DNA from 2 places in the Bacillus sp. FJAT-27231 genome. Region 2 is predicted to be linked to the other one. Evidence: riboswitches for the same ligand, from Rfam matches in the RefSeq annotation. Region 2 holds a riboswitch; the other holds the start of a gene.
What was found. Region 2 has a riboswitch for lysine ahead of dapA (4-hydroxy-tetrahydrodipicolinate synthase). Riboswitches for the same ligand answer to the same signal wherever they lie in the genome.
Positions count from the first base shown of each region.

Region 1: another riboswitch for lysine. It lies ahead of AC623_RS14110 (amino acid permease); the one in region 2 lies ahead of dapA (4-hydroxy-tetrahydrodipicolinate synthase).

Region 1 covers NZ_LFZU01000001.1:2,930,902-2,946,194, forward strand. The annotation lists gene AC623_RS14105 (APC family permease) at 1-1,306, shown strand, start outside; lysine riboswitch at 1,449-1,627, shown strand; gene AC623_RS14110 (amino acid permease) at 1,732-3,204, shown strand; gene ysxE (spore coat protein YsxE) at 3,258-4,241, opposite strand; gene spoVID (stage VI sporulation protein D) at 4,304-5,464, opposite strand; gene hemL (glutamate-1-semialdehyde 2,1-aminomutase) at 5,657-6,946, opposite strand; gene hemB (porphobilinogen synthase) at 6,960-7,937, opposite strand; gene AC623_RS14135 (uroporphyrinogen-III synthase) at 7,937-8,722, opposite strand; gene hemC (hydroxymethylbilane synthase) at 8,719-9,654, opposite strand; gene ccsA (cytochrome c biogenesis protein CcsA) at 9,672-10,505, opposite strand; gene hemA (glutamyl-tRNA reductase) at 10,519-11,862, opposite strand; gene AC623_RS14155 (LiaF transmembrane domain-containing protein) at 12,047-12,532, shown strand; gene yihA (ribosome biogenesis GTP-binding protein YihA/YsxC) at 12,821-13,426, opposite strand; gene lon (endopeptidase La) at 13,416-15,293, opposite strand, start outside.
Region 2 covers NZ_LFZU01000001.1:1,966,707-1,981,999, reverse strand. The annotation lists gene AC623_RS09230 (STAS domain-containing protein) at 1-459, opposite strand, end outside; gene AC623_RS09225 (glycerophosphodiester phosphodiesterase) at 790-1,617, shown strand; gene AC623_RS09220 (DMT family transporter) at 1,850-2,728, opposite strand; gene AC623_RS09215 (urease accessory protein UreD) at 3,056-3,874, opposite strand; gene ureG (urease accessory protein UreG) at 3,871-4,539, opposite strand; gene AC623_RS09205 (urease accessory protein UreF) at 4,576-5,292, opposite strand; gene ureC (urease subunit alpha) at 5,303-7,348, opposite strand; gene ureA (urease subunit gamma) at 7,390-7,743, opposite strand; gene AC623_RS09190 (YmaF family protein) at 7,932-8,243, shown strand; gene AC623_RS09185 (alpha/beta fold hydrolase) at 8,538-9,359, shown strand; gene AC623_RS09180 (sensor domain-containing diguanylate cyclase) at 9,368-10,372, shown strand; lysine riboswitch at 10,642-10,824, shown strand; gene dapA (4-hydroxy-tetrahydrodipicolinate synthase) at 10,953-11,846, shown strand; gene AC623_RS09170 (endonuclease I family protein) at 11,995-12,906, opposite strand; gene AC623_RS09165 (S8 family peptidase) at 13,535-14,512, opposite strand; gene AC623_RS09160 (nucleoside permease) at 15,286-15,293, opposite strand, start outside.

The DNA.
Region 1 (15,293 bases), 960 kb from region 2:
TGTCTACTTATTTGTTGTGGCCTTACTTATTCTTTCGGCAGTAGGGCTATGGAAAATTACAATTGGACAAGTACCGGCTGATTTGCATCCAACAATCGGAACAGCTGTACCAGGGATTAGTCTGTTTTTATTGCTCCGTGCTTTTTCATCCGGCTGTTCGGCCTTGACCGGAGTAGAGGCGGTTTCCAATGCTGTTCCTAATTTTAAAGAACCGGCAGCTAAAAATGCCGCGAATACATTAGTTATGATGGGAGTCATCTTAGCTATTCTTTTCTCCGGCATTATGTTTTTAGCCTACTGGTTTGGGATTGTCCCTAAAGCCGAAGAAACCGTAGTATCACAGATTGCATCCGCAGTGTTTGGAAGAAACTTTATGTATTATTTTATTCAAGGGGCTACCGCTCTTATCCTAGTGCTCGCAGCGAATACCGGATTTTCTGCTTTCCCATTATTAGCGGTTAACTTAGCAACAGACAAGTACATCCCGCGAATGTTCCTGATACGTGGAGATCGGCTTGGTTATTCAAATGGGATTGTCACACTGGGAATCATGTCCATTATATTAATCGTGGCCTTTAGCGGTCAAACCGAGCAGCTGATCCCCTTATATGCTGTCGGGGTATTTATTCCTTTTACACTTTCACAATCGGGAATGATTGTGAAATGGGTAAAAGAAAAACCCTCTGGCTGGGCCTATAAATTGAGTGTTAATTTAGTTGGGGCTCTTATTAGTTTAACGGTTGTTATTATTTTCTTTACGACTAAATTTACTCAAGTCTGGCCTGTCTTGATTTTCTTGCCGATTATTATCTGGATGTTCCACCGGATTAAAAACCACTATGAAGCTACGGGAGAACAGCTGAGAATTAAACCTGGCGAGGAAGCTTTACAATTTAAAGGGAACGTGGTAATCGTTCCGGTTGCAGGTATTACAAAAGTAGTGGAAAACTCCTTAAATTATGCCCAGCTAGTCGGCGATACAGTGATTGCTGTTTATGTTGCCTTTGACCGCGAGAGTGAAAAGCAGATGGAGGAAAAGTGGAAAAAGTGGAAACCAAATATCCGCCTCGTTACGCTCCAATCGCAATATCGCAGTTTAATGAGGCCCCTTTCCCGATTTATTGACCTGGCGGCGGAAAAGGCGAACGGGAATGACCGCACACTAACCGTGCTTATTCCACAATTCATCACGAAGAAGAGATGGCAGGATATTCTGCACAATCAGTCAAGCTTACGCTTAAGAGTTTATCTCCTTTATCAAAAGAACGTTATTGTCACGACGGTTCCGTATCGATTTAAAAAATAGGTCCTCCAAAAGCATGTTTTTCAATAGTTGGTTAGGGTGGAAATCAAGCGAACCGAGTATAAAGCACCAAAATTAACCATTGCAACATTCAAAAAAATTGACTATAATGCTAGTATCAAATTAATTAAATATTCCCATTTACCGATGGGATAGAGGCTGCAGTTTATATGAGTAAAACAGTCGAGATACCATGATGTTGATGACGCTGTTTGAAAGGATAAACTGCCGAAGTGTGAGTAGGTCATTGTCTATTCATGCTGGGGATGTTTTCGAATAGGAACATCACTGTCGCGTTATTTAACGTGGAGGGCTATCTTCGGAAGGATTAAACGGACTTTTAAACAGCCGTCGATCTTCTTCGACGGCTGTTTTTTATTTGCCCTCAACATGCGTTAACCTTCTATCATAAAAAGGAGTGCACAACATTGAGGAATACAGCAACATCATCAGCAGATGCATCAACAGCGTCATCCAAACCAAATGAACTAAAAAGAACACTCAAAGCAAGACACCTGACGATGATCTCTCTTGGCGGATCAATCGGAACGGGAATCTTCTTAGCCAGCGGCGGCGCTATTCACAATGCCGGCCCTGGAGGAGCGCTGCTCGCTTATGCAGCCATCGGACTAATGGTTTACTTCTTAATGACAAGCTTGGCAGAAATGGCAGCTTATATGCCGGTAGCCGGTTCTTTTAAAGCCTATGCCTCAAAATTTGTCGATCCAGCTCTCGGGTTTGCGATCGGTTGGAACTATTGGTACAACTGGGCAATCACCATTGCTGCCGAACTCGCTGCCGTTGTACTCATTATGAAATTTTGGTTTCCTGAAAGTCCTTCCTTTATTTGGAGCGGATTGGCCCTTTTAATTATGTTTGGCTTGAATTTTCTATCCGTTAAAGGGTTTGGAGAGGCAGAATTTTGGTTCTCCCTTATTAAAGTCATCACCGTTATTATATTTATTATTACTGGACTCTTCATGATCTTTGGCATTATGGGCGGCGAAGCGATTGGCTTTAAAAACTTCACCATTGAGGATGCTCCTTTCAACGGCGGATTTTTGGCGGTTCTAGGTGTTTTCATGGCGGCCGGCTTCTCTTTCCAAGGGACAGAATTACTCGGAGTGGCAGCCGGAGAAAGTGAAGAACCAGAGAAAAATATTCCTAAAGCGATTAATTCTGTGTTCTGGCGGATCCTGCTCTTTTATATTTTAGCCATTTTCGTAATCGGATTAATTCTTCCATACACAGATGAACGCCTTCTAAGTGATGCCGTTTCTGTCAGTCCCTTTACACTCGTTTTTGAACGAGCAGGATTTGCTTTTGCTGCTTCTGTTATGAATGCGATTATTTTAACGGCTGTCTTATCTGCCGGTAATTCCGGCATGTATGCCTCTACACGTATGCTCTGGGACTTGGCACGTGATGGACAAGCTCCGAAATTCTTAGCTCAGCTTGACAGAAAGGGCGTACCAGTAAACGCTCTTATTATTACAACTCTCGTTGGCTGTCTTGCATTCTTAACTACCTTCTTCGGTGACGGCGTCGTGTATGTATGGCTGCTAAACGCTTCTGGAATGGCTGGGTTCGTAACATGGCTTGGAATTGCCATTAGCCATTATCGTTTTCGGAGAGCTTTCATTGCTCAAGGCGGAGATTTAACAACACTTCCTTACCGAGCAAAATGGTTCCCAATTGGTCCTGTATTGGCTCTTATTCTCTGTGTCTTTGTTATTTTAGGGCAAAACTTTCAAGCCTTCACAGGAGGTCAAATTGACTGGAACGGCGTGTTTGTTTCTTATATTGGGCTCCCCCTATTTTTAATCTTCTGGATTGGCTATAAAGTGAAGCATAAAACAAAAGTCATTCCTTTAAAAGAATGTGACCTTGGAAAAGAATAACGATCAAAAACAGCTGAAGAGATTCTTTCTCTCCAGCTGTTTTTTAATAGATCTTATTCATTTTCTTCCTTTAATGATGTAACAAAATACTCAATGTTTTTTAATTGCCAATAATCCTGCTGAAATTTACGGGTATAGCGGTATTCACTTTGTTTTCGCTGTCCTGAAAAATAAGCAGCAGCTGTTTGATACATCGCTCCTGGATAAGCCATATAGCTTTGGAATAACAGTCTTTCCCCTTTTTTCAGCGGAAAAAATTCAGCATAATACGCGAACAGCTCCCTTGCTGATGCTGAGTTTTCCGGAAATGTATCCAGTATGCGGGCAAAATACGGAATTAAATCATGGATAGGCGTCGCTCTCCTGGACTGTTCTAAATTAATAAAATACCCTCCCCCGCTCCGATCAATAAGAAAATGTCCAGGATCTAGTTTGCCGTGCACCTGAACCGTTCTCTCTTTTTCGTCCTCTTCTGTTTCCTCTTTCCATTCTTTCAGCTTTTCCTTTGCAAAAGAAAACGCCTGGCGGGTCTCTGTATAGTACATACAAAATAGCAGTTGGAATGGTGACATATAAGTTTCTCTTTCTGAAAGTTCCAGAAATTGCTCTAAATGTTCTTCTTGCCTTTCCCATAAAACTTTAGTTTGTTCGTATTGTTCGGCACGTGCTGCCTTCGCTACGGGGATCTCTGCTGTAGAAACGAAATGCAGCCTGGCTACTTCTCGAATGAGCTTTTTCTCTGTTTCTGCTATCTGCTGGCCGCCGCTTTCAATCCACGGCATTAAATAGTAAATATGGGCGCCTTCCAAAACGCCATATCTACCGTCCAAAGTTGGATAAACCGGAACAAACCGATGATAGCCCGCTTGATAAAGCTTTTGCATATTTAATAGAAAATCCATTCCCCGTATGGAAGGAATTCTTTTTAAAGCAAACACGCCTTTATCAGTTGTTATTTTTTGTACCTGGCCTATCTCTTCGATATGCATGGGGGTTAGTCCGTAGCTTTTCCAAATATGTGAATAGGGCTGTTCCACTATCTTCACCCGCTTTATAAAAAATAAGGCTGTCCCAACTTTAATCGGGAACAGCCGGATCATTAACGAGAAGTCGGTATATAGAGCGCCTGGCCCTCTTCAATGCTTTGATTCGTCTCCAATTTGTTTTCGCGAACTAAGTCAGCTACCGGTAATTCGTAACGCTCGGCGATCGTCTGAAGGGTATCCTCTCTTTGAACAAGACACACTTTCCAAGTGACCGCTTCCTCAGATTCTTTTCTCGCAAAGAAATCGGCTAGAGACATCGTTTCGCTTTTCTTTAAACTAAATGACTTTTTCTTTTTCTTTGGTTCCTCTTCCTCTGATGATGAAGAGGAAGATGGAGACGGAGATGGGGACGGAGACTCATTCATCTCTGCTAATTCGGAAGGCGAGGATTCCATTACCTCCTTCATCTCATGAGCAGGCATATTGATATTGCTCATAGAAGAAGATTCCATTAGATTAGGAGACTCATTAATGGCCACATTAGGAGATTCATTAGGTACCAGCTCCATGTTCATATTAGAGACATTTTCTTTTTGCTGTTCTTTTCTTTCTTCATTTAGCGAAAACAGTGGTATTTCTTCTTCCTCGGGCGCGTCAGGCTGTCTTTTCACCTCCACTAAAAAATCGGCTTCCCTTCCCTGTTCTTCTAAATTCTCCGCTGTATCAACATCCAGCTTTAAAATCGAAAATTCCGGCTCCTTTTTATTTACTTCTTCTTTTAGCCTAGGCTGGTCCTCTACGGGTACTTCAACCGTTTTATCAATTGGTGTTCTTTCAGTCTCTGCCTCTTCTTCCATTATTCCTGCTATCGACAAATCTACGGTTAATTTTAAATTAGCTTTTTCAGGAAACTCATAGTCAAACGAGTCGATGTAAATTTCAACATCTTCCATCTTAGCAATACGAGATTTTGGGATGGTTATATCAATTGGAAAGTGATGAAAAAACTCACATTCATTATCTCCTCGCTCTAATACTTGCTGTACATATTTATAACCATGCATACCTGTCTGTTCTGCTTGGTGCTGTTCTGATGGAGCATATTCTCCTGAGAGTTCTAAAAAGCCATGCATTCTAATGAATTGGTCTGCTTCTTCAGTATGAATTTGTGGATCAAGAGAGATAGAATATAATTCTCCTACTTCCTGACCTCTCATAAATCGCACGGTTTCTTCTAATGAAAATCGTAAATACGATAGATCTTGAGACGCCACTTTATTTCCTCCTTTCAAATCCTCGGACTTATGTTTTTCACTCGTTTACATAACGACAAGATAATTCCTATTTATCTTCCCTGACAATTTATTTGTATGACGCTCTGGAAAGAAATATGAAAGATTGCCCCATTCAATTTAGGATAAACAAAAACCCGCCAGCGGATCGGCTGGCGGGTTTTTGTTTATCTTTTATTTCGCTAAGCGGCTAAATGCTTTTTCAGCAGCTGCAATCGTATGCTCAATGTCTTCTTCAGTATGAGCGCTTGATAAAAATAAGCCTTCAAATTGGGACGGCGGCAGGAATACACCTTCATTTGCCATTTCCCGGTAATAGTCCGCAAACAATTCGAGGTCAGACGTTTTGGCTTTTTCATAATTCGTTACATGTTCATTTGTAAAGAAGAGGCCAATCATTGAACCAGCACGGTTAAAGGTAATTGGAATGTTATGCTTCTTCGCTGCTTCCGTTAATCCTTCTTCAAGCCGATCTGCTTTGCGTCCAAATTCTTCGTACATTTCTGGGGTTAATTGACGGAGCGTTTCCAAGCCGGCTGTCATTGCCATCGGATTCCCTGAAAGTGTGCCCGCTTGGTAAATTGGTCCGCTTGGCGCAATTTGATTCATAATGTCTGCCCGGCCGCCGTAAGCACCGACTGGGAGACCGCCGCCAATGACCTTGCCAAGACAAGTTAGATCTGGTGTAATGCCGAAGAACCCTTGTGCACAGTTATAACCGACACGGAAACCTGTCATGACCTCATCAAAAATAAGGAGAGCTCCATATTCCTTCGTTACTTCACGAAGGCCTTCTAAGAAACCTGGCTGTGGCGGCACAACGCCCATATTCCCCGCAACAGGCTCAACAATGACACAAGCAATGTCATCGCCAAATTGTTGGAAGGCATACTTTACGCCATCAAGATCATTATAAGGGACCGTAATCGTATTTTTCGCTACGCTTTCTGGCACACCTGGGCTATCTGGCAATCCTAATGTTGCGACACCAGAGCCTGCTTTAATTAAAAGAGAATCGCCATGGCCATGGTAGCAGCCTTCAAACTTCAATATCTTGCTGCGCCCTGTAAAGCCGCGGGCAAGCCGAAGCGCACTCATCGTTGCTTCTGTACCAGAAGAAACCATCCGAACGACTTCGATAGATGGAACGCGATCGATGACGAGCTTCGCAAGCTCATTTTCAATTAAAGTGGAAGCCCCAAAGCTTGTACCCGTTTCAGCTGTCTTTTTCAACGCTTCCACTACTTGATCATTCGCATGTCCTAAAATAAGCGGGCCCCATGACAGTACATAGTCAATGTAGTCATTGCCGTCGATATCATAAATCTTAGAGCCTTTTCCCCGTTCCATAAAAATAGGGTCCATATTTACAGATTTAAAGGCACGAACCGGGCTATTAACGCCGCCTGGCATTAATTGAACCGCTTCTTGAAAGGCTTGCTTTGATTTTTCATAAGAACGCATAACAGAATCCCCCTTATTGTTCACTCAGCCAGCGGGCTGCATCTTTAGCAAAATACGTAATAATTAAATCAGCACCTGCTCGTTTCATGCTGATCAACTTTTCCATCACGATCGCTTTTTCATCCACCCAGCCGTTCAGGGCCGCGGCTTTGACCATTGAATACTCGCCGCTGACGTTGTAAGCAACGATTGGTAATTTGTATTCATTTCGCATATCACGCACGATATCCAAATAAGAGAGAGCTGGTTTAACGATTAAGAAATCTGCTCCTTCTTCAATATCTGACTCCGCTTCACGGAATGCTTCGAGGCGGTTTGCCGGATCCATTTGGTACGTTTTGCGGTCACCAAATTGCGGAGTAGAATCGGCTGCATCGCGGAAAGGTCCGTAAAAACTGGATGAATATTTGACAGCATAAGACATAATAGGCACATCTTCAAAGCCAGCTTCATCTAATCCCTTGCGGATGGCCGCGACAAACCCATCCATCATGTTAGACGGCGCAATAATATCAGCACCCGCCTCTGCTTGGCTAACCGCTGTTTTAGCAAGCAAGTTGAGTGATGGATCATTTAGAACTTTGTTACCTTCCACTACTCCACAATGGCCATGATCGGTATACTCGCATAGACACGTATCTGCAATAACGACCATATCCGGATAATGGCTTTTAATAAAACGAGTCGCTTGTTGAACGATGCCATGGTTGTGGTAAGCGCCTGTTCCTTCTGCATCTTTTTCAACTGGAACGCCGAATAAAATAACAGATTTTAACCCGAGTCCAACAATTTCATCCATCTCTGCTTTTAAACGGTCTAATGATAGGTGAAAGACACCTGGCATAGAAGGGACCTCATTTTTAATATTTTCTCCCTCTACGATAAACAATGGATAAATCAAATCTTCTTTATGAAGATACGTTTCACGTACGAGTGCACGCATACTAGCTGATTGCCGCAGACGGCGGTGACGTTTAAATTGTTGTTCCATTAGTCTTCTTCCTTTCTAAAATAGCGGATGATTTCCTCTGCCAGTGATTCACTCGTATAAGTATCCGGGCAAACCATTGTATGAAGGCCGAAGCGATCCGCTTCCTTTTTAGTTACCGGACCGATACAGGCAATGACGGATTGCTTTAATTCATGAATGCCTGCTTCTTGGATACTTTCCATAAAGTGTCGGATAGCAGACGGGCTCGTGAACGTCAGTACATCTGTTTTTTCGGTTTTGAGCAAATCAATTAAGTGCTGCTTTTCTTCTTCGGGAAAATACGTTTCGTAAACCACCCATTCATCAGCGGCTGCGCCTTTTTCTCTAAGGGCATCCGCAATCGTTGTTCTTGCAAGAGTGCCTTTTGGAATGAGGACCTTATTTGCCTCAAAGCGGTCACTGTTAATTTCCTCGGCAAACTGGTCAGCAGAAAACTTCTCAGGAATATATTCAGCTTGGAATCCATAGCTTTTTAGCACAGCTGCTGTTTTTGTTCCAATGGCGGCAAAGCGAGCTTGTAGGCTCTTCCACTCTATTCCTTTCTCTTCTAACCGTTGAAAGAAAAAATCCACACCGTTTTTGCTCGTCAAAATAATCCAATCATATGTAGACAATTGCTGCAATCGTTCCTTTTCCCGTTTGTCGAGAAAAGAGCGAAAAGCAATCAGAGGAACGAAATGAACAATTCCTCCGGCTGCTTTTATTTTATCAATAAAGGAGTCTGCTTGTCCTCTAGGACGAGTGACTAATACGTGCTTGCCTAAAAGCGGCTGGTCAGACGTCATTCGGCATCAAGCTCTGCTTTCACAGTGTCAATCAGTTCTTTTGCGCCGTGCTCTGAGAGCAGTCTTGCTGCTTTTACGCCAACCTCTTTTGGATCGTTGCCCCTTACTGTTTCTTTATAAATTGTTTTGCCGTCTGGAGAAGCGACAAGGGCCGTTAGGGCTGTTTCTTCGCCATCTATTACGGCGAACCCAGCGATTGGCACTTGGCAGCCACCTTCCATTTCATGTAAAAACGCCCGCTCTGCTGTTACCGTTTTCACTGTTTCTTCATTTGAAAAAGCAGCAAGCAATTCGAGTAATTCTTGATCATCTTCACGGCATTCAATGGCTAATGCCCCCTGGCCTACTGCCGGTAAGCAAAGTTCAGGCTCAAGGAATTCTGTTACAACGTCAGAGGCCCACCCCATGCGGGACAACCCCGCTGCTGCCAAAATGATGGCATCATACTCTTCTGTCTCAAGTTTGGCGAGACGGGTATCAATGTTGCCGCGGATCCACTTAATTTCAAGATCAGGACGAGCTGCCAAAATCTGGGCACTGCGACGCAGGCTGCTTGTTCCGATCACGGCTCCGGCCGGCATATCCTGAAGTTTAACGTGATTTTTTGAAATAAACGCATCACGGTGATCTTCTCGTACTGGAATACAGCCGATTGTCAGTCCTTCTGGAAGCTCCGCTGGCATGTCTTTCATACTGTGTACGGCCATATCAATTTCCTTATCGTACATCGCCTGCTCAATTTCCTTGACGAATAAACCTTTCCCTCCTACTTTAGACAGCGTTACATCTAAAATACGGTCTCCTTTTGTTACAATTTCTTTTACTTCAAAGTCGTATTCTGGCTTCAGCTTCTTCAACTGATCAATAACCCAGTTTGTTTGTGTAAGAGCCAGCTTGCTTCGGCGGGAGCCGACAATAATTTTTCTCATAATACCCTCCTGCTTTGCTTTTAACTGTACCAAAAGTGAAACGATGAAAATCGGCTCACTAAGAAAAAGTTAATTAAGATAATTAAAAAGGCAGCAGCATTTAACAGTGCTAATGATTTGCCGTAGAGCCCCTTGCGAACTTTTAGGTAAAGATAAATGCCGTAAATAATCAACAGAATAAAAGAAGTAATAATTTTAACGTCATACCAGCTGACATCAGGAAGTTTAATAAACTTCCAGATCACCCCAAGAATCAAGCTTAACAACAGCATCGGCACACCGATAGCATTTGATACGTAGGAAAACTTCGTTAACTTATCTAAGTCACCAAGGCGCCATAAGCGCTGGCTCCATTTTTTCATCTTCAACAGCCGATATTGCAGCAAGTAAAGTAAGGAAAAAATGAAAGAAAGCGAGAATGCAGCGTATGATAAAATCGCCATCGTAATATGAATAAGCAGCAATTCAGAAACAAGCTGCTCGGCCATTGCCTGCGATTTCATTTGCACAGGAGCAAAGGCATGTATGGCCATAATGGCAAAACCGATCATATTTGTAAAGAAAACGGTAAAATCCATACGCAGCAGCCGGTTGATGACCAAGGAAAGGGTGATCAAGATCCAAGCATAAAAATAAAGCCCTTCAAAAAGGGTAAGAACCGGAAATCGACCGGTTTTGAACATATATAAAAATAAAAAAATTGTTTGAAGAGCCCAAACAATCGATAAAATCCAGAAGGCGATTTTATTCGCCTTCCGGTTTTGATTTAAAAAGTCGATAAAATACAGCATGATGCTTAAAGCATATAAAATTACCATCAATTCGTGGAGCCTGGCCATTCCTTGTTCAAACATCGAGTAACCCCGCTTACACTTGGAATAATGGCTTCGTTTGAACTTGCTGAATTGGCTGTTCTGCTGTTTTTGCCTGTTTCTCCGCTTTTACTTCCTCTTCAATATTAAAGATTTGTGTAAATAGAGCCAGTTTTTCAGCCGAACGTTTATCTCCAGCCAGTTCTTTCGCCTGTAAAATCGGATCCTTCAACAACTGATTGATAATACTTTTTGTATGTTTGTTTAATATTTTCCGTTCACGGTCTGTTAGGTTTGGCATTTTCCGTTCAATGCTAACCATCGTTTCTGCTTGGATAGAAAGTGCCTTTTGGCGAAGAGCAGAAATCACTGGAACAACTCCAAGCATATTGATCCATTCATTGAAAGCAACAATCTCTGCTTCGATCATCAATTCGATTTTCTCTGCTGCTTTCTGACGCTCGGCCATATTTGCTTGAACAATTCCCTCTAAATCATCGATATCATACAAGAAAACACTTTCCAAATCGGAGATAGCTGGATCAAGGTCACGTGGTACAGCAATGTCTACCATAAATAATGGTTTGCCTTTACGCATCTTTTCCACAACGGCCATTCTTTCTTTTGTAATCACATAGTCGCTGGAGCCTGTAGAACTGATTAAAATATCTGCTTCAACAAGAGCGCATTGAAGCTCGGCTAACGTTTTAGCATCGCCATCAAACTTTTCGGCAAGTGTAGCGGCTTTCTCAAATGTCCGATTCACAACAGTTACCTTTGTCGCTCCACTGCCATGTAAATTTTGAATAGCCAGCTCACCCATTTTACCGGCGCCGACAACAAGGACATGCTTACCTGAAAGACTGCCAAAAATCTTTTTGGCAAGCTCTACAGCAGCATAGCTCACAGACACAGCATTTGCACCGATCTCTGTTTCAGCATGCGCTTTCTTAGCAAGCGTAACAGCCTGCTTAAATAGATGATTAAAGACCGTACCCGTTGCGCCAATTTCCTGGCTTCTTAAAAAGCTTGATCGTACTTGTCCCAAAATTTGCGTTTCCCCAAGTACCATAGAATTTAAACCGCTCGTCACTTTCAACAAGTGTTCAACCGCCGCTTCCTGTTCATGGATAAAGAGAAAAGGAGTAAATTCTTCCTTTTCCATCCCGAACCATTCAGCTAAGAAATGTTTAATATAATAACGCCCTGTATGGAGCTGATCGACGACCGCGTAAATTTCTGTCCGGTTGCAAGTGGAAAGAATGACATTTTCCAAAATACTTTTTTGCTTACGGAGCTCTGACATGGCTTTTTCTAAGTCCGTGTCTTGAAAAGATAATCGTTCACGTATCTCCACTGGGGCTGTTTTGTAGTTTAGTCCCACCACAATAATATGCACGTTCTCAGCACCCCCATAAAAATCTGTTACATCCATTATAACACGGAACAAATTTTCCTTATTCACAAATTGTGAACATATGCTAACATTAAAAGCAATAAATTCTGTTTAAACCCACTAGCTAGCGTAACAAAATAGGAACTAAGATTCAAGTTAGGAATTTGGAAAGCGGGGAAACTATTTTATGAAGCAGCAGCGAATTTTTCCGGGCACTATCTTAATTGGATTTGGCTTTTACTTCTTTTTGCAGCAAGCTGCTATTGCCTGGTTTCAGCCCTTCTTAAGCTGGCCAACGCTTTTGATCGTGATTGGCCTTGCCTTTTTAGCGGATGCCTACAGCGGCCGGGAAGGGAACAGTATCTTGCCCGGTGTAATTCTAACTGGCTTCGGCATTCATTTTCACGTAGTCAATCACTTTGGGTTTTGGTCTAACGATACAGGTGTTTTTATTTTAATTATCTCACTGGGATTTTTAATGCAATATCAAAAAACGAGAAATGGTCTGTTCCAAGGTTTGCTTTTTCTTATTCTTGCCGTTATTACTCTTTTTTATGATAAAGTAGTCGAATGGCTCGGATTGCTTGAAAATCGCGCACTCTCGCTTTGGCAATTTTGGCCTGTTATTCTCATTGCCATTGGCGGTTATCTTCTATTTGTCAAAAGAAAGTAAGATGAATCCTAGCTATTATTATCCAAGCGACAGTTTAGAAAACATATAGCAGCCACTTTTTCTGTACATATAAAAATGCCGTTCACCCACTTGATGAATGAACAGACAGCTGAACTTATGCGAAAAAACACATCTTATTTTATAAAAACTAGGACATCGGGCTCTCAATTAGTTAAACCTTTCCCATGACACATGGTTATTTAGAATAGCACTTCCGGCTTCTTCCTATAAGGAAAAATGATATTACAACAGAATACCCACTTTTAAAAAAAGAAAACTGCTCACACATTAGTGAGCAGCTTTTTTTTCGCTTTTCATTCTCTTTTGGATAATCTTCCAGGCTTCGTCTTTTCCTTGCCCTGTTTCAGAGGAGAAAACCACGATATCATCCTCAGGATCAAAATCAAGTGTTTCCTTGACTACCTTTAGATGCTTTTGCCACTTGCCCTTCGGAATCTTGTCTGCTTTCGTGGCAATGACAATGGCCGGAATTTCATAATGCTTTAAGAAATTATACATCATGGCGTCATCTTCTGTAGGAGGATGACGTAAGTCAACAATGAGCATACATGCACGCAGCTGCTCCCTTGTTGTTAAATAAGTCTCAATCATTTTGCCCCATGCTTCACGTTCTGTTTTTGATACTTTTGCAAAGCCATAGCCTGGCACATCAACGAAATAGAGCTTTTCTTCAATTTTATAAAAGTTCAGTGTCTGTGTTTTCCCTGGTTTAGATGAAATCCTAGCCATACTCTTACGCTGAATCATTCTATTAATAAAAGAAGATTTTCCTACGTTAGAGCGTCCAGCCAGCGCAAATTCCGGAAGAACATCTTCCGGATACTGCGCTGGCTTTACTGCACTAATGACGAGTTCTACTTGATTAACCTTCATAATTTTCACCTGTTAGCGCTATTTTTAACACATCATCCATATGAGAAGCTAGAATAAATGTTAGATCATGGCGCACACTTTCTGGAACGTCTTCGATGTCTTTTTCATTATCCTGCGGTAGGATAATCGTCTTAAGCCCGGCTCTATGAGCGCCAAGCGATTTTTCTTTTACTCCGCCGATTGGCAGCACACGGCCACGCAGCGTAATTTCGCCCGTCATGCCGACTTCCCGACGGATTGGCCGAGTCGTTAAGGCTGATACAAGAGCAGTAGCCATTGTAATACCAGCAGAAGGACCATCCTTCGGCACCGCTCCCTCTGGAACGTGGATATGAATATCATACTTTTCATGGAAATCTTCTTCAATATCCAACTCTTTTGCTTTAGAGCGGACATAACTAAAAGCGGCCTGAGCTGATTCCTTCATCACATCTCCTAGTTTTCCTGTTAAAATCAACTTGCCTTTCCCAGGAGAAAGCGATACTTCAATCTGTAAAGTATCTCCGCCAGCAGTCGTGTAAGCCAGCCCATTTGCTACACCGACTTGATCAACTGTTTCCGCCTGGCCATAGCGGAAGATGCGCTTGCCTAAAAATTCTTCTAAATTTTTGCTTGTCACGACTACACGTTTCTTTTCCTCCGACACAATCATCTTGGCTGTTTTTCGACAAATAGAGGCAAGCTGGCGCTCAAGATTCCGAACGCCCGCTTCACGTGTATAATAGCGGACAACATCTTGAATGGCATCGTCTCGTACTTGAAGCTGTGATTTACTTAATCCATGCTCTTCTACTTGTTTTGGCAGTAAGTGCGATTTGGCAATGTGGATTTTCTCAAGCTCCGTATAGCCTGCAATCGTAATAATTTCCATCCGATCGCGAAGAGGTCCCGGAATCGTTGCTAGATCATTAGCCGTCGCAATAAACATGACTTTTGATAAGTCATATGTTTCTTCGATGTAGTGATCACTAAAGTTAAAATTCTGTTCCGGATCTAGTACTTCAAGCATGGCTGAAGACGGATCTCCTCTAAAGTCACTTGACATTTTATCAATTTCATCGAGCAGGAAGACAGGATTGATCGTTCCCGCTTTTTTCATCCCTTGAATGATACGGCCTGGCATGGCTCCAACGTACGTACGGCGATGACCGCGAATCTCAGATTCATCACGCACACCACCTAAGGAAATACGTACAAAGTTTCTGCCGAGAGATTCCGCAATAGAACGCGCCAAAGATGTTTTCCCGACACCCGGAGGTCCAGCAAGACATAAAATCGGCCCTTTTAATGACTGGGTAAGCTGTTGAACGGCCAAATATTCAAGCACACGCTCTTTGACTTTCTCTAGTCCGTAGTGGTCACGATTTAAGATTTCTTCTGCTTTTTCAATGTCCAAATCATCTTGCGTTGCGTTCGTCCACGGAAGCGTTACAAGCCATTCAAGATAATTGCGAATAACCGCGCTTTCTGCCGCGCTTGAAGGAATTTTTTCAAAGCGATTTAATTCTTTTAAAGCCGTCTTTTTCACATGCTCTGGCATATTGGCTTCTTCAATTCGCTTCAATAACTCTTCAACTTCTCCAGTTTTGCCTTCTTTATCGCCAAGCTCTTGCTGGATCGCCTTCATTTGCTCCCGCAAAAAGTACTCTTTCTGCGTACGCTCCATAGACGTTTTCACGCGCTGCCCGATTTTCTTTTCCAAGTTCAATACTTGCTTTTCGTTATTTAACAAATCAATAATCCGATTGAGACGATCTTTTACATTAAATGTCTCAAGAATCTCTTGCTTGTCCTTCATTTTGATTGGCAAGTGAGACGCTACGATATCAGCAAGCCGGCCTGGCTCGTCAATGTCCGCTACAGTAGA
Region 2 (15,293 bases):
TTGCGTTTCTTCCTTAAATTCATTAGAAAGACGTTCAAAAGCGAAAAAAGTTTCATTTAAGCTAATATCCAGCATGTTATTTATTCTTTTAATAATAAAAGCATGCTCCTTTACAGACAGCCCAAGTTCCAAACTAATGTCTGTTAACAGTTCATTAAAAACATCCCTTGTTGGCGGGTAACGTACGACTATTTCTGAAATGTTGCGCCCGGCAGTAGCTTGCATAGCCGCATTCTTCTTACTCCACTCGACTAGCGCCTCTGGAACCGCCTCATCCTTTTCACACAAGAGTGATTCCCCGAAGAAGGCTAAAAGTTCATTATACATATTGATCGCTTGCTCTTTCTCCCATTCTGGAATGGTTAATTGCATTTTATGAAGAACAGCGTCTACCACCTCAACGGATAAAGATTGTACACTTTTACGGATGTAGTTAGAAAAATTTAAAAAAGAACTCACTGACCCTCACCTTTTCTCCTCTTTAGTTAACTAATTGTAACTTAAACATAGAATAATTTCATAGTTATTATGGCCTCTTATTACATTTTCTAATAAATTCTCTCATGCTACATCTTCTGCACATTAAACATTAGCTTTTGTTTCTTGCTCAATAAGAGAAGGCCTTTGTTCTCCTTCATATAAAATAGTATATTGATTTTTTGCTTTTTAAAATACTAATTTCGGTAAAATACGGCAAAATTTGAATATTTTTTACGTTCTCTTCATTTAAGCTAAACATTCCTACGATATTATTAACCTTGTACTAATTATACATAGGAGGATGAGCGCATGAAGAAAAAAACATTATTAGGAATGAGCTTAGCATTCACTTTGTTATGTAGTCCACTTCAGCAGCCTATTGCGGCAAAAACAACTGGAGAATTCAGACAGATGGATAATGTAGCTCATCGCGGTGCCTCTGGATATACGCCGGAAAATACGATTGCTGCTTTTGACAAAGCGGTGGAAATGAAAGCAGACTATATTGAAATTGACGTTCAAAGAAGCAAGGATGGAAAGTTAGTTATTATCCATGATACGACAGTGGACAGAACGACTGACGGCACTGGAAAAGTAAAAGATTTAACTTACGAGCAGCTTAGCGCCCTTGATGCTGGCAGTTTTAAAGGAGAGCAATTTAAAGGCGAAAAAATACCAACCTTTGAGGAAGTACTTGATCGTTATCGCGGAAAGATTGGTATTTTGATAGAGTTGAAATCACCAGAACTTTATCCAGGGATTGAAGAAAGTGTCGCTCAACAATTGAAAAAACGGAATCTTGACCGCCCGCAAAATGAGAAGATCATTATTCAATCGTTTAATTTCGAATCGATGAAGAAAATGGATGCTCTTCTTCCGAAGATGCCAATCGGAGTTCTTACTTCTTCTAAATCTCATACGACAGAGCAAGCGTTAAAAGAGTTTTCCACTTATGCCGACTATTTTAACCCTAGCTACGGAATTGTAACGAAGGACTTAGTAAATGACGTACACTCACTCGGCATGAAAATCTCTTCATGGACGGTTCGCAGTCAGGAAGCAGCAGATTTTCTGTTCAGCATGGATGTAGACGCTATTATAACGGATTATCCGGATTATGTAGATCCAAGAAACTAGCATTTTATCCTTTAAGATGCTATCAAATTATTTAGATGAAAAGGCTCTGTGTCAACTAACTATGACACAGAGCCTTTTCATCCAATTACTAAAGATACTAATACGTTACAGCCATACTCTTCTTTTTAAAACTTTTTTTATGTTCTGTTATTGAATTTTGCACAATGTTAATTTTGTGATTTTGAACGATTAAAAATCGCCTGTCTCCTGTCATTCGCTTACTCAAGCGAGTCTAGGTTTTGGCTAAGCTCCCTTCTTTTTGCGGTGAATAACTGATTCCCACAAAAACCAGTAAAATTCCAATAATTTGGTAAAGATCAGGTCGGTAGTCCAAAAACGTGACATCCAGCAAAATAGCGACAATCGGGTCTACAAATACTAAAATCGCAATGGTTTGAGCCTTTAAGTCTCGCAAACTGCTAAAAAATAAATAAAAGACAATTCCTGTGTGAACAAACCCTGTAATCAAGATATAAAGCCAATTCTCGGCAGTAAGCTGCGTAAAATAAGACCAGTCCACCACCGGCAAGAGCAGTAACACGCCTAGAGATGTTTGAATGACGGTTGTCGCCACTGGACTGAGGATTTGAATTCCCTTTCCTGTCATCGAGGTAAGCGCATAGAATAAAGCTGCCGCAAACGCCCAGAGGACCCCGGTCGATAAAAATCCAGAAACCGTGGTATGCTGGTGAATTCCTCCAACTAACAGCGTGCCTAAAAAACAAATAAAGAAAAACAGCAGCCCTTTGCCTGTTAGTGTTTCTCTGAAAATAAATGAACCGAGAAGCAGCACAATCACCGGTGCCAAATGATAAATAGAGACGGCTACTGTAATAGGCATCACTTCAAAAGATCGAAAGAAAAAGATCCAGTTCGTAACTAAAAACACCCCACATAACAAGGCGAGCCAATATTCTCTACGCGGGATTGCCCGCTTGTTCTGCTGTTTTGTGTTCAATTGTTGAAATCCCCATACAGCTCCTAACAGAACAGTGGCACAGAGACAACGCACAAAAACTAATTCAATCGATGGGAGACCTGTTTTTATTGAAAACAAACCGATTGAACCGAATATAGCCATAGAAATGGCGAATTTTAATTCTGCCTGCATCTGACTTTCCTCCAAAGTAGCAACGTTACAGCAAACGTTATTTTTTATGAACACAACGTTATGCTTAAGAAGTGCATAAAAAGATTGTTCTACGGGTGAAGCTATCTTTTTCTATTGTAGGAGAATCTTAAAGAGAGAGGAAGAGAAAAATAACAGTAAGTGTAAAGATCCCTATTTTGCTCTATGACAAAAAGAGATCGGAATTGAGAATGTTACAGCTCCAACACTAAAAAACCTCTATCCGCTGCTTGTTAGCAGATGCGGACAGAGGGCAAGAATCCGATAATCGTCATTTAATTCATTACTCTGAATTAGTGAACTCTTTTTCTACTTGATCACTTCAAGCGGCTGCATGTGAAACAGCTGCTGCCGAAAATAATCCCAACATATTTTTATAGCTTCCTGCAGCTCTTGAGAGGAATGGCCGAGTAGACGAATGATCATTCCATTTTTCGGCAATAAACTTGCTCCGCCATAGCAGTCCAGCTGCGGCAGCTTGGGGATTACTTTATGTTGGATATATTCAAGGTCTCCTGCCGAAAGTGTTTCTGATAAAATCCATAAGGTGCCTATATGCGTATAGCGATTGAATAGTTCTGGACCTTCTCTATCCATCCTTGGTTCAAGCTGGAATGAATCCCAAACTTGGAGCTCTCCCTGCCAAAATACTTCAAATTGAGAGGCGAAACGCTTATATTCGAACCTTTCTCCTCGTCCGACTCTCCCGGCAGTAATGATCTCGCTAACAATGGCTTGAGAACCCTCCTCCATATAAAGCGATGTTTTCCCTTTAAAATTTGCTCCTTTAAAGGGAATGAGGGGCTCGGGAAGATATTCTAGGATGCTATTTTCCCCTAATTGGAATGTTTCAGTTTGATGGATCGCTTCTTCTATTAAGGAAGGATGCAGCTCTGTAGCTGATGGATTGGTTAAAAACAGATGGGCTTCATCCGTTATCCGACAACATACTCTTTGTCGATCGCCATTAAATAACCCTGGTGAACCGGACATTAAGTAGATGATGAGTTCCCCATTCTCTCCTTCAAATTCTGCTTCCGTAAGAGGAAAGTGACGCTTTAAGTGGGCTAAGACATTTCGCCCCTTCATTTTGCTGACAGTACCCCGCCATTCTCCGGTGACTGTCACCTCTTTGCTTCCTCTCTTCTTCCTTGATATTCTTTTGCGAGCCATTCCGCAATCTCTGTTACTCCTTCTCCGCTAAGTACGTTCGTAAATACCGTAAGCTTATTTTCGCGCTGTTTTCGGCAGTCTTCCTTCATTGTATTTAAATTAACCCTCACGTGAGGAGCTAAATCAACCTTATTGACGATCAGAACATCGGATTGTTTAATGCCGGGGCCGCCCTTTCTTGGAATGTCATCTCCCTGTGCCACGTCAATGATGTAAAGAAACACATCAGCGAGCTCCGGACTGAAAGCAGCAGCTAAATTATCTCCGCCACTTTCGATAAAAATAAGATGGAGATCGGGAATGGCCTCGGTTAGCTCTTCTACCGCTTCAAAATTCATTGAGACATCCTCACGAATAGCCGTGTGCGGACATCCGCCTGTTTCGACGCCAATAATATGATGCGAAGGGAGTACACCGCTCTTTTTTAAGATTTGTTCGTCTTCTTTCGTATATATATCATTCGTAATGACGCCGATTTTGTATTTAGCTCTCAAAACCTCAGATAGCGCTCGGACTAAAGCTGTTTTTCCTGAACCAACCGGCCCGCCAATCCCAATTCTCATCGGCCGGTCTCCCTTAAACTTTCGGTAGCTCCAGCTGAAATTATGATGATGCCCCATTTTACCCACTCCCTGTTTCGTTTTAGCGAATGCAGGCTATGACATAAATAGCCTTGAGTACAGCATTTCATGACGCATCCCTTGAATTTCTTGGATGATGGCACAGCTGTATAAGTCATCTTCTGTATAAGAACGATTATGAATTTTTTCAGCCTCTTTGATTAATAAAGGATGCAGCTTTTGCAAAATAATTTGAATATCTGTTTGCCCAACGGCCGTTAACCTCAAAGCACTTTGCAACAGGTTATTGATGCTGGAATAGAGATAGGTGAAAATAGCTGTACTAGACGATACTGCAAGGTAAGCTGAAATCCACCCATGAACAATAGAGGAATTTCCGTAACAGCGTTTATCCTTAATCCAATCAGCATATTGTGATAAGCCGGCGCTCGGATATAAGGTATTAACAATTTTCAAATACCGCTTACCTAGCTTTATGCCACCTTCCCGTGACTCTGAAGGCATTTTGCTGATCGTTAATTTTTTATCTAAACGCTGTAAATCGCTTTGTATAGACTTAGATAATTCTTCTCCATTCCATCTGTTTTTGACAGTTTGATAGGCAATGAATGTGGCAATTCCCTCTGTAGGAGCAAGACTTCCAATAATATAGTGATAAGCCCACTCATAAAGAGTTTCTGGACTAGTGATCTCTCCTTCTTGAAAAGCTGTTTCTAAACCAAATGAATGAGAAAACGCACCAGTGGGCAAGGCCGAATCAATAAGCTGAAAAATCTTCCACTCGTTTGTCATGCAGATCACCTTAAAATAAAAAGTATTTTTGTGACATCGGTAAGGTGGCAGCTGGTGGATTATCAAGCGGCTCTCCATTCACATATACGTGGAATGTTTCTGGATCAACCGTAATTTCTGGGAGGGCATCATTTAAAATCATATTCTTTTTGCTAATGTTTCTCGTATTCCGCACCGCATAAATCTGCTTTTCCAGTCCTAGTTTTTGCGGAACCCCCCGCTCAACAGCCGCTTTTGACGTAAAGGTATAGGAAATACTTTTAGGCGCCTTTCCGAATGCTGCCCACATCGGCCGGTATCTTACGGGCTCAACACTCGCCACTCCCCCATTCGCCATCCCTGTTGGTGCAGTGGCAATGAAGCCTCCTTTCATAACGAGCTCGGGCTTTATCCCAAAAAATTCTGGCCTCCATAACACAAGATCAGCCAGTTTGCCGACTTCAATCGAACCCACAACTTCGGAAATACCTTGTATAATAGCTGGGTTGATCGTGTACTTAGCCACATAACGCTTTGCCCGGAAATTATCATTATCTCCTGTTTCCTCTTCTAAACGGCCGCGATAGTGTTTCATCACATGCGCTGTCTGCCATGTCCGTATAATCGTTTCACTCACATGTCCCATCGCCTCACTGTCAGAGGACATGACACTAATCGCCCCCATGTCTTGTAAAATTCCTTCAGCAGCCATTGTTTGTGGACGAATTCTCGCCTCTGCCATCGCTATGGCCGCTGGATCATCCCTGCTGACATGATGAACCTGAAACATCATTTGCAAATTGGACTCAGCTGTATTAATCGTAAAAGGCCGAGTCGGATTAGTGGACGACGGCAAAATGTAACTTTCTCGAGCTACTTGAATAATATCAGGCGAGTGGCCTCCACCTGCCCCTTCTGTATGATACGAATGGATGACTCTGCCTTTAATCGCTTTTAACGAAGTGGTTTCTACTGTTCCAGATTCGTTACTTGAATCGGTATGAATGCAAATTTGAATGTCGTACTTGTCCGCAACAGTCAGACAATTATCAATAACCGCCGGAGTTGCTCCCCAGTCTTCGTGTATTTTTAAACCGGCTGCTCCAGCTGCTATTTGTTCTTCTAAAGGCTCGGGAAACGAGGCATTTCCTCTTCCCCAAAAACCGAAATTCATCGGAAAATCTTCGGCCGCTTCCATCATTCTATGAATATACCAGGATCCAGGGGAAATATTTGTTCCTATTGAGCCAGCGGTTGGGCCCGTTCCTCCACCAAGCATCGTAGTGATCCCTGCTTCTAGCGCTGCTTTTACTAGCTGCGGGTCCACTTGATGAATATGCGAATCGATCCCTCCAGCAGTAATAATCATATTTTCACCAGCAATAACCTCAGTGGAAGGTCCTACAATTAAGTTTGGATGAATGCCATCCATATAATCTGGGTTGCCCGCGTGACCAATTCCGTAAATTTTTCCATCTTTAATTCCGATATCTGCTTTAATAATTCCCCAATAGTCTAATATAAGGACGTTAGTAATGACTAAATCAAGAGCACTCTCTCTTGTTGCATGGGGAGCCATTCCCATCCCATCGCGTATATTTTTTAACCATCCGTATCGAAGCTCATCACCGTAGACGATGAGATCTTTCTCTACTTCAATAATGATATCTGTATCAGCCAATCGAATCTTATCGCCCGCCGTAGGCCCGTATTTCTTGGCATATTGGCTTCTTGCGATTAACTTTTTACTAAAGCTAGAAGAGGCAATTTCTTTTACGGGTCCATTCACATATCCCCTGAAGCCATATACGTATTTCCGGCCGCCAATCTCCACTAGCTCTACCCTTTTCTTCTCACCCGGTGGAAATTGGACGATTTCTCCGGCTCCTATATTTAAACGCATTCCTTTCGCTAGATCCCTATCAAAAAATAAATCAGGGTTCGTCTCATAGAAATGGTAGTGTGAGCCGACAAAAAGCGGACGGTCTCCTCTATTGATTACAGTGACGGTTCTCGTCTTCCTTCCTTGATTAATCAGAATCGGTTCACTTCTTAAAAAGTATTCACCGGGTCTCAAGCAGCTTCCCTCCTCTTGTTGCGATAATGAAGTAGAAGTAGTTAAGGATATTGTTGTCCAATTTCTTCTGCTGATTTTGGAAATTGTGGTGAATGAAAAGAGGGATAAATGACGACTAACTTAGTTCCATCCGGAAATGTAGCTTGAACATTGACTTTGCTTATGAGCGCGGGCACTCCCTCCATAACATCCTCTTCGGATAAAATGTCTCTCCCGTATATTTGCAGATCTGATACCGAATATTGGCCTGTCCTCGCCATTTCCATCACTTCAAACGTGATTAAAGCTACTGCATCAGGAAAGCTTAGCTTCATTCCTTTAGCTAACCTTTCCTTTGCCAGCCACGCAGCTACAACAACGAATAAACTTTCCTTTTCGTTTTGGGTAAGATACATCATTCTCCCCCCGAACTCGCTTCAACGCTATTTTTTTCTCTGCCAATTATCTCTATGAAAATATATTCTTCCGTTCCTTTTATATTCGAAAAAAGTCATTTATTTTCCGTGCGGCATACTATATTAAAAGTCAACCTCCACAAAAGGAAGAATTACATTATTTAAAGGAAAGAAAGGAGGAAGAAACCGTGTATAGCGGAGGGTATACAGAGGGGGAGAGACATGTCCACGAATTCCTTGGAATGACTTCCATAGAGATAGATCATACACATGAATACGCCGGAACGACAGAACCAGCCCCAAGCGGAGTCCCCCATACACACGAATACATCACTTGGACACATTACATCGATGGACATCGACATGAAATCCGAGGAAGAACAGGTCCTGCTATACCGCTGCAAGGCGGGGGTCATATCCATTATTTCCAGGGCTTTACTACAGGTTACCCTTCCCATTATCATCAATTCCAAGGTGCTACCATGATGTCTCGTGATTAAAAACGAAATGAAATAAATGGTACTAGGTACTGTTTAAGTGATTGATGTTTGTATAGGAAAATCATTGCATTCTATACACTTAAGAAACAAATAGCAACGATATAAAAAAACAGAAAGGATTATAGACCTTTCTGTTTTTACATTTCAATGGATTTAAATCCTTTAGCGTATAACTTACAAAATAAATAGATTGATGCTTAAAATATAAATCAGTACAATAGAACTATATCGCAAGTAAAAGTAATGAATTTGTTCCACAATTTTCATTTCAATTTACAAAAAAGAGGGATCATTATGCAGCAAAGTATTCTCAAACGCAATAATATAAATATTACAGGAAAAGGAACGCAAACCATTCTCTTTGCTCCAGGGTTCGGGTGTGACCAAAATATGTGGCGGCTCGTTGTCCCCGCTTTTGAAGAGAAATATCGAATCGTTCTGTTTGATTATGTTGGTTCGGGAAATTCTGATTATACTGCTTACAATGTTGAAAGATACAGCAGCCTTTACGGATACTCACAAGATGTACTGGACATTTGTGCTTTCCTAGAATTAAAAAAGGCTATTTTCATAGGGCATTCTGTTGGAAGCATAATTGGACTGCTGGCGTCTATCCAAAAACCCGAATACTTTGAGCGGCTCATTATGGTTGGCCCCTCTCCTTGTTACTTAAATAAACCGCCTCATTATATGGGAGGATTTGAAAAGCAAGATATCGAAGAATTAATGGAATTGATGGAGATGAACTATATTGGCTGGGCGAATTATCTTTCACAAGTTATTATGAAAAATCCTGATCGCCCTGAACTTTCAAAAGAATTATCTGATAGTTTTTGCTCAACAGACCCGATCGTAGCCCGCCAGTTTGCGGCTGCCACCTTCTTATCCGACCACCGGGCTGACTTGCCCAAGTCTGTCGTGCCATCGCTTATTATGCAGTGTGCTGAAGATGCTATTGCTCCATTAACTGTCGGCGACTATATGCATCGCCATTTGCCTCATAGTACGCTGCGTTTAATGAAGGCTACTGGTCATTGTCCTCACCTCAGTCATCCTGAAGAAACCATTGGCCTCATTCAAGGCTATTTGAAACATAACTTAGTCGTGAAGGAATAGACCATTAAATGGATGAACACTTAAATCATGCCCCTTGTGGCTATTTGACTCTCGCTGATGATGGCACGGTTCTAACAATCAACCAAACATTGCTCAATTTGCTTGGATACGATATAAATGAGTTGCGAGGAAAACATATCAACTGTATTATGACGGTTTCCGGCCGTTCCTTTTTTCAATTGTATTTTTTTCCGTTAATTCAGTTACAAGGTACTGTGGAAGAAATGTATCTCCCTCTTCAACCAAAAGGAGAGCATCCGCTGCCGTTTCTGCTAAATGCTCTGCGCAAGGTGACGGAGAAAGAGACTGCTACTCATTGCATGTTTACCCTGATGAAACGCCGCCGTGAATATGAGCAATCAATCTTGGAAATTAAAAGAGAAATGGAAGAGCAAAATCGGATAAAAGAAGAAATGATCACAGAACTTGAGCTATTACAGAGGCAATTAGAGCATAAACAACAAGAGCTTGTGGAAATGAACTCCCGTTTAAAGGTATTGGCAGAGACAGACGGATTGACAGGCCTTAAGAATCGGCGCAGCTTTCAGGAAGCCTTATCTTTAAATATGTCCCTATGCCAGGAGTCTTCCCTCCCCCTTTCTCTCCTTCTTCTTGATGTTGATCATTTTAAAAATATTAATGATACATTTGGTCACCTAGCGGGGGATAAAGTTTTACAGGTATTGGCACTATTGCTTGAGGAATCAACGAAAGAAGATGAGGTAGTGGCTCGATATGGAGGAGAAGAGTTCGCGGTGATTCTTCCTAATGCTGATCAGCCGCAGGCCTTACAAGTTGGTGAAAAAATCCGTTCCCTTGCCGAAGCATCTTATTCAACCTCCCCTTCGTTTACCGTTAGTATTGGAGCTGTGACCATGTCATTAGAGGATACGGTGACCTCTCTCCAATCTAAAGCTGATCGAGCGCTCTACTCATCTAAACGGAACGGCCGCAACCGAGTGACACACTTTGATTTTTTACACCGCTCGGCAGGTCCGAATTCACTTATATAATAGATTAAAAGTCAACAGATCTGTTGGCTTTTAATCATACATCTTTTCGACTGCTCTTTTGTGAATTAAATACGCTCTTTCCAAAAGTGTATAAGCCACTTCCGCCATCACTGGATGATCCTGTTTTATTTCATCAGCTGGAGATCGCTACTCTTTGAAGCGCGTTCCAAAAAATGCTTAGAGGCGAACCTAACTTTTCATTGCAAATCTATGAAAAAACTGATATTGTATAATTTAATTACATATTTACTTATTTCAATATTTTTTGAAGTAAGGATAGAGGCGCAGAGACCATGAGTACATAATTTGAGGATGATGAGGTCCGATGACGATTGTGAAAAGGGGAATCTGCCGAAGCTGAAAGAATCTCATATTTCTTGAAGCTGGGTCTGTTATTGAATAAATACAGAACTGTCATATAGGAAAAAACTATATGGAGGGCTATCTTACGCACAGAAATAATTTTTGTTACATAATTGTTTCTACTGCAGCAACGAAGCCCTGTTGCTGCTTTTTTGCGTTAATTAACTACTGCCCTTCTCCCTCTATTATATAAAACTAAAAAGGACGTGGAGAAGTAATGAATTTCGGACAAATTTTAACTGCAATGGTGACCCCCTTTGATGAAAATGGCGAGATTGATTTTCATGCGACTAAAAATTTAATCAACTATTTAATTGACAACGGTACGGACGGTTTAGTAGTAGCTGGTACGACTGGAGAATCCCCTACATTAACAACGGAAGAAAAAGTTGATTTATTTAAATTTGTAGTTGAAGTCGTGAACGGCAGAGTTCCTGTCGTTGCGGGTACCGGTTCTAACAACACAAGAGCTTCTATTCAGTTAACGAAGCTTGCAGAAAAAACAGGCGTAGATGGCATTATGCTCGTTGTTCCCTACTATAACAAGCCGTCTCAAGAAGGATTGTATCAACACTTTAGAGCGATTGCTGAATCTACGTCACTACCGGTTATGCTGTATAATATACCTGGACGAAGCGTTGTCAATATGTCTGTTGAGACGGTCGTTCGCCTATCAAAAATTTCAAATATCGTTTCTATTAAAGATGCAAGCGGCAATTTAGATGCCATGACGGAAATCATCAGCCAAACACCTGAAGATTTTTCATTATACAGCGGTGATGATGGTTTAACCTTACCAGTATTATCGATTGGCGGCGCAGGTGTGATCTCGGTTGCCTCTCATGTTATTGGGAACGAAATGCAAGTGATGATTGAAAACTTTAAAAATGGTAAACTCCAAGAGGCTGCTTTAGCCCATCGCAACCTCCTCCCAATCATCAAAGCGCTATTTGCGGCACCAAGCCCAGCCCCTGTAAAAGCGGCATTAAACCTAGCGGGAATCCCTGTAGGCGGTGTTCGTCTACCGATGGTTCCTCTAAATGATGAAGAACAAAATTCATTACAAGAAGCATTGCAATTACTAGATAGAAAAGAAAAAGCTACTTCTTAAAAGCTTTTTAATCCATTGTAAACGAAATAGATTCTTTTCTTTAAAAAAGCGGGCCTTAGTGCTTTTCCACACTAAGGCCCGCTTATTCATCTATTTAACTTCACTTTAAAATATGACCAAACAGCGGATGGATTCCAATTTTACTTAATCATTTAGATAAACCTAACATAAAATCTATTTTGTCAGCGTATTGCGGGAAATCTATTAGGGGATTCCGGTTTTTTTGAATATCAAAAATCGCCTTGTTGCGGTGTTTTTCATAAATAGATACTTTATAATCACTGTGCCACTTCAGCAACAGTTCAATGTCTTTATTGCTATATTGGCTGATTTCTCCTGGGTACCTTAATAAAAAATATAACGTTGCTCTGGCAACCTCTCCTTTGCCGCTTTCAGGCTCAAATCTAGCCTTTTCATATTTTCCGCATTGCGTTTTGATGACTTCCATCTCCATTTTAGGGGAATAATCGACGAAATCATAATAAGGATGATTAGATCTTAAGGAATTGCATTCTCTTTCGCACGTAAAAAGATGGTGCAAATCTCCTTTCATGGGGTGACGCTTCTCAAACCATGATTGGGGAACAACGTGTTCACAATTGTATATGTTTTCACTTTCAAAGGAGGCCATTATTTCTTGTATATTATCGCTATTAACCGAGTTACTTTTTAACAACTCGTCATAAGCTTGTTCTCTTTTCCGGTCTAATTCGTAATCTTCTTTCATGACTTGTTCAGGATCTTTTTCTTTTCCTGAATATATGCTCTTCAAGTTCCCATCAGTCTGAAGGTCGACTAGTGAATAAAGACGATTTCGGGTTTTGGAGTTATAAGGAAGCCAATTAATATGTGTGCTGGCAACTAACTGATTCAATTGTTTAAATAATTCTTCTTTGCCCGCTTCATTGAAATAAATTTGATCGTAATAGTTTGTAATTATACGCTGATCCTTTTCCCCGTCATAATACTCTTTTTCACTTTCAAACATCTTTTTATTATGCTCTAATTCTAGTAATGCAGCTGTTAAACCTATTTTTTTATTTTCAGCTACTCTTTTCATGTTATCCAATGTGCTTCCCCTTTCTTATTACATTTTATAATCACCAACATAAAAACGCATTTAAGGAAGTAGCGGGAAATCGTATGTTTTACATTATTGTTACTTTTAGTGCAGTTTCATTACAATTAAAAGAACTTTATCGAAATTCGACATTTTTATTGTTCTCCTTGCTCGATTTCGGGTATTATATAATCATAAAGTAGCATATAATAAAAAACCGCTGGTGCTGGAACACCAAGCGGTCGATACAATAGACGGTTCCCTGCTAGGGCGATCGCTATAATTTATTCAAAACGAACCTAACTCACCCTTTATGCTTGCAGGCTCAAGGGTGGGTTATTTTTTATGGTCAAATGACAGCATTCCTATGATTAAGCCTGCAACAGTACATGCTAACATCAACGCTTCAAAGACCGTCACGAGCACTCCCCCTCCTTTCTTCTGAGGACGAGCTAACCACCCTTGAGAATCCCTATTCTATTGTGTTTTATATCATTCTCTAAAACAATCTAGGGTTATATTCCACCAAAACGCTCGGTCTTAATCCCGGTCTATTATTTGTTAACAGAAGAATCCACTTAAAGGAAACTATCTGTCAACGGGCTTCTCCCCATTCAATGAAATTGTTTTAGCTGATAATTCCTTGATTATTTAAAAACATGGTTTTAACTTCTTGATCAAATACTTTTGCCAAATGGTCAAGGACCGTTAAATAGATCATCCCGTTTCCTTCAAGCTTTGAAGAGTTACCCAGTGGAACGGTTCTTTTAATTAATTGAGCATAAAGCTCAGGTTCTGAGAGCTTCCGTTCAAAGCTATTGTTCGCGAGAAGTTTTATGAGAGCAAGGGCTCCAGAAACATGGGGTGCAGCCATGGAAGTTCCGCTTAAAGTCGCATACTTTCCATTTAAATACGTAGAAAGAATTTCTTCACCTGGGGCAACTAAATCGATTTCATTATGGGAATTGGTAAAATGGGAAGAGCGCCGCTCAAGATTAACCGCACCTACACTAATCACTTCATTATAACAGCCTGGAAAAGCGAATTCATCAGTTGAGTCATCGCCGTCCCCCTCATTCCCTGCTGCGCAAACCACGAGGACATTGTTGGCAACAGCCCTTTTGATCGCTTCATAAAGTTCAGGAGTATCATTTGGACCTCCCAGTGACATCGAGATAATATCCGCTTTTTGTTCTATAGCATAATTGATGCCTTTGATAATCCACTCATATTGTCCAGAGCCTTTTTTATTCAATACTTTCACAATGAGTAAACTGGCTTCAGGAGCGACTCCAACCACGCCTTTGTCATTTTTCTGGGCAGCAATCGTTCCGGCAACATGAGTTCCATGCCCATTGTAATCCTTGAATATATCAGGGTTGCTTCCGTCATCATCCGTAAAATTTCGCCCGCCTATAATCCGTTCTTGTAAATCGGGATGTGACGTATCGCAGCCTGTATCCAAGACAGCCACCGTTATGCCTTTGCCCTTTGCTTCGCTCCAAATTTTAGGAGCTTGTATCAATTCCACGCCTTTTGGAACTTCTTTTACCTCTTCTGACTGTTCAATTACCTGGTATGGAATTACCCGAACATAATGCTTCATTTTTTCCCTCCTCAAGAGATTAAATTGAAGCTAATTCTAGGTGTTCCCTACATTTTAACAGTTTTTTGTATTTTCTGACAGTTCCATTTGTAGGATCATTTAATAGATTATCAGTATAAAAGTGATCCCAAAGTTTGACTATAGCTAATTGAAATCCATTTTCCTTATTTGTTCTTTTGGAGAGGAGTATGTCATCCTGCTGTTCTGACTGAATGACAGAGCCAAAGGGAGAACCTACCTTGTATTGCGTGTGAGCACTCCTGCAACGATATGAAGAGAGATTACTTTTAGTTATGGCCCTATCAAAAAAACAAATTTAAAATAAATAAAAGAAGCCGTTTTGAAAAAAAGATTGATCATTTTCTACCTGTATTGCTCAACAACCGTGCCCGATTGCTGAATAAGAAAAAATCTTGCAATACAGCATTTTTGATTAAACTTTTTTAAAAGGTTCATCTTGATCTCAAATTCACACCAACTTAAATTGAACAAAAAAATCTATTTACTTGTCACAAATTCAGCCCCGATTCAACAAAATCCTTAAGAGTTACACTAAGTGAATGTTTAATTGAATATCCTTTATATGAAAATGTTTATCTGCTAAATTCCGAAAAATATGGATGAGTAATGGAGCCCCCTCTTTTCAAAATCAGTGTTTACATATGACCTCTTTCCACACTACTAAAATTCAAAAAAGCAGCATTTCCCCAAAGAAGGAGAAATTGGCTGCTTTTTTATAGCTCATATCCTAACTTGACTCTAAATCATACAGATTAGGTAG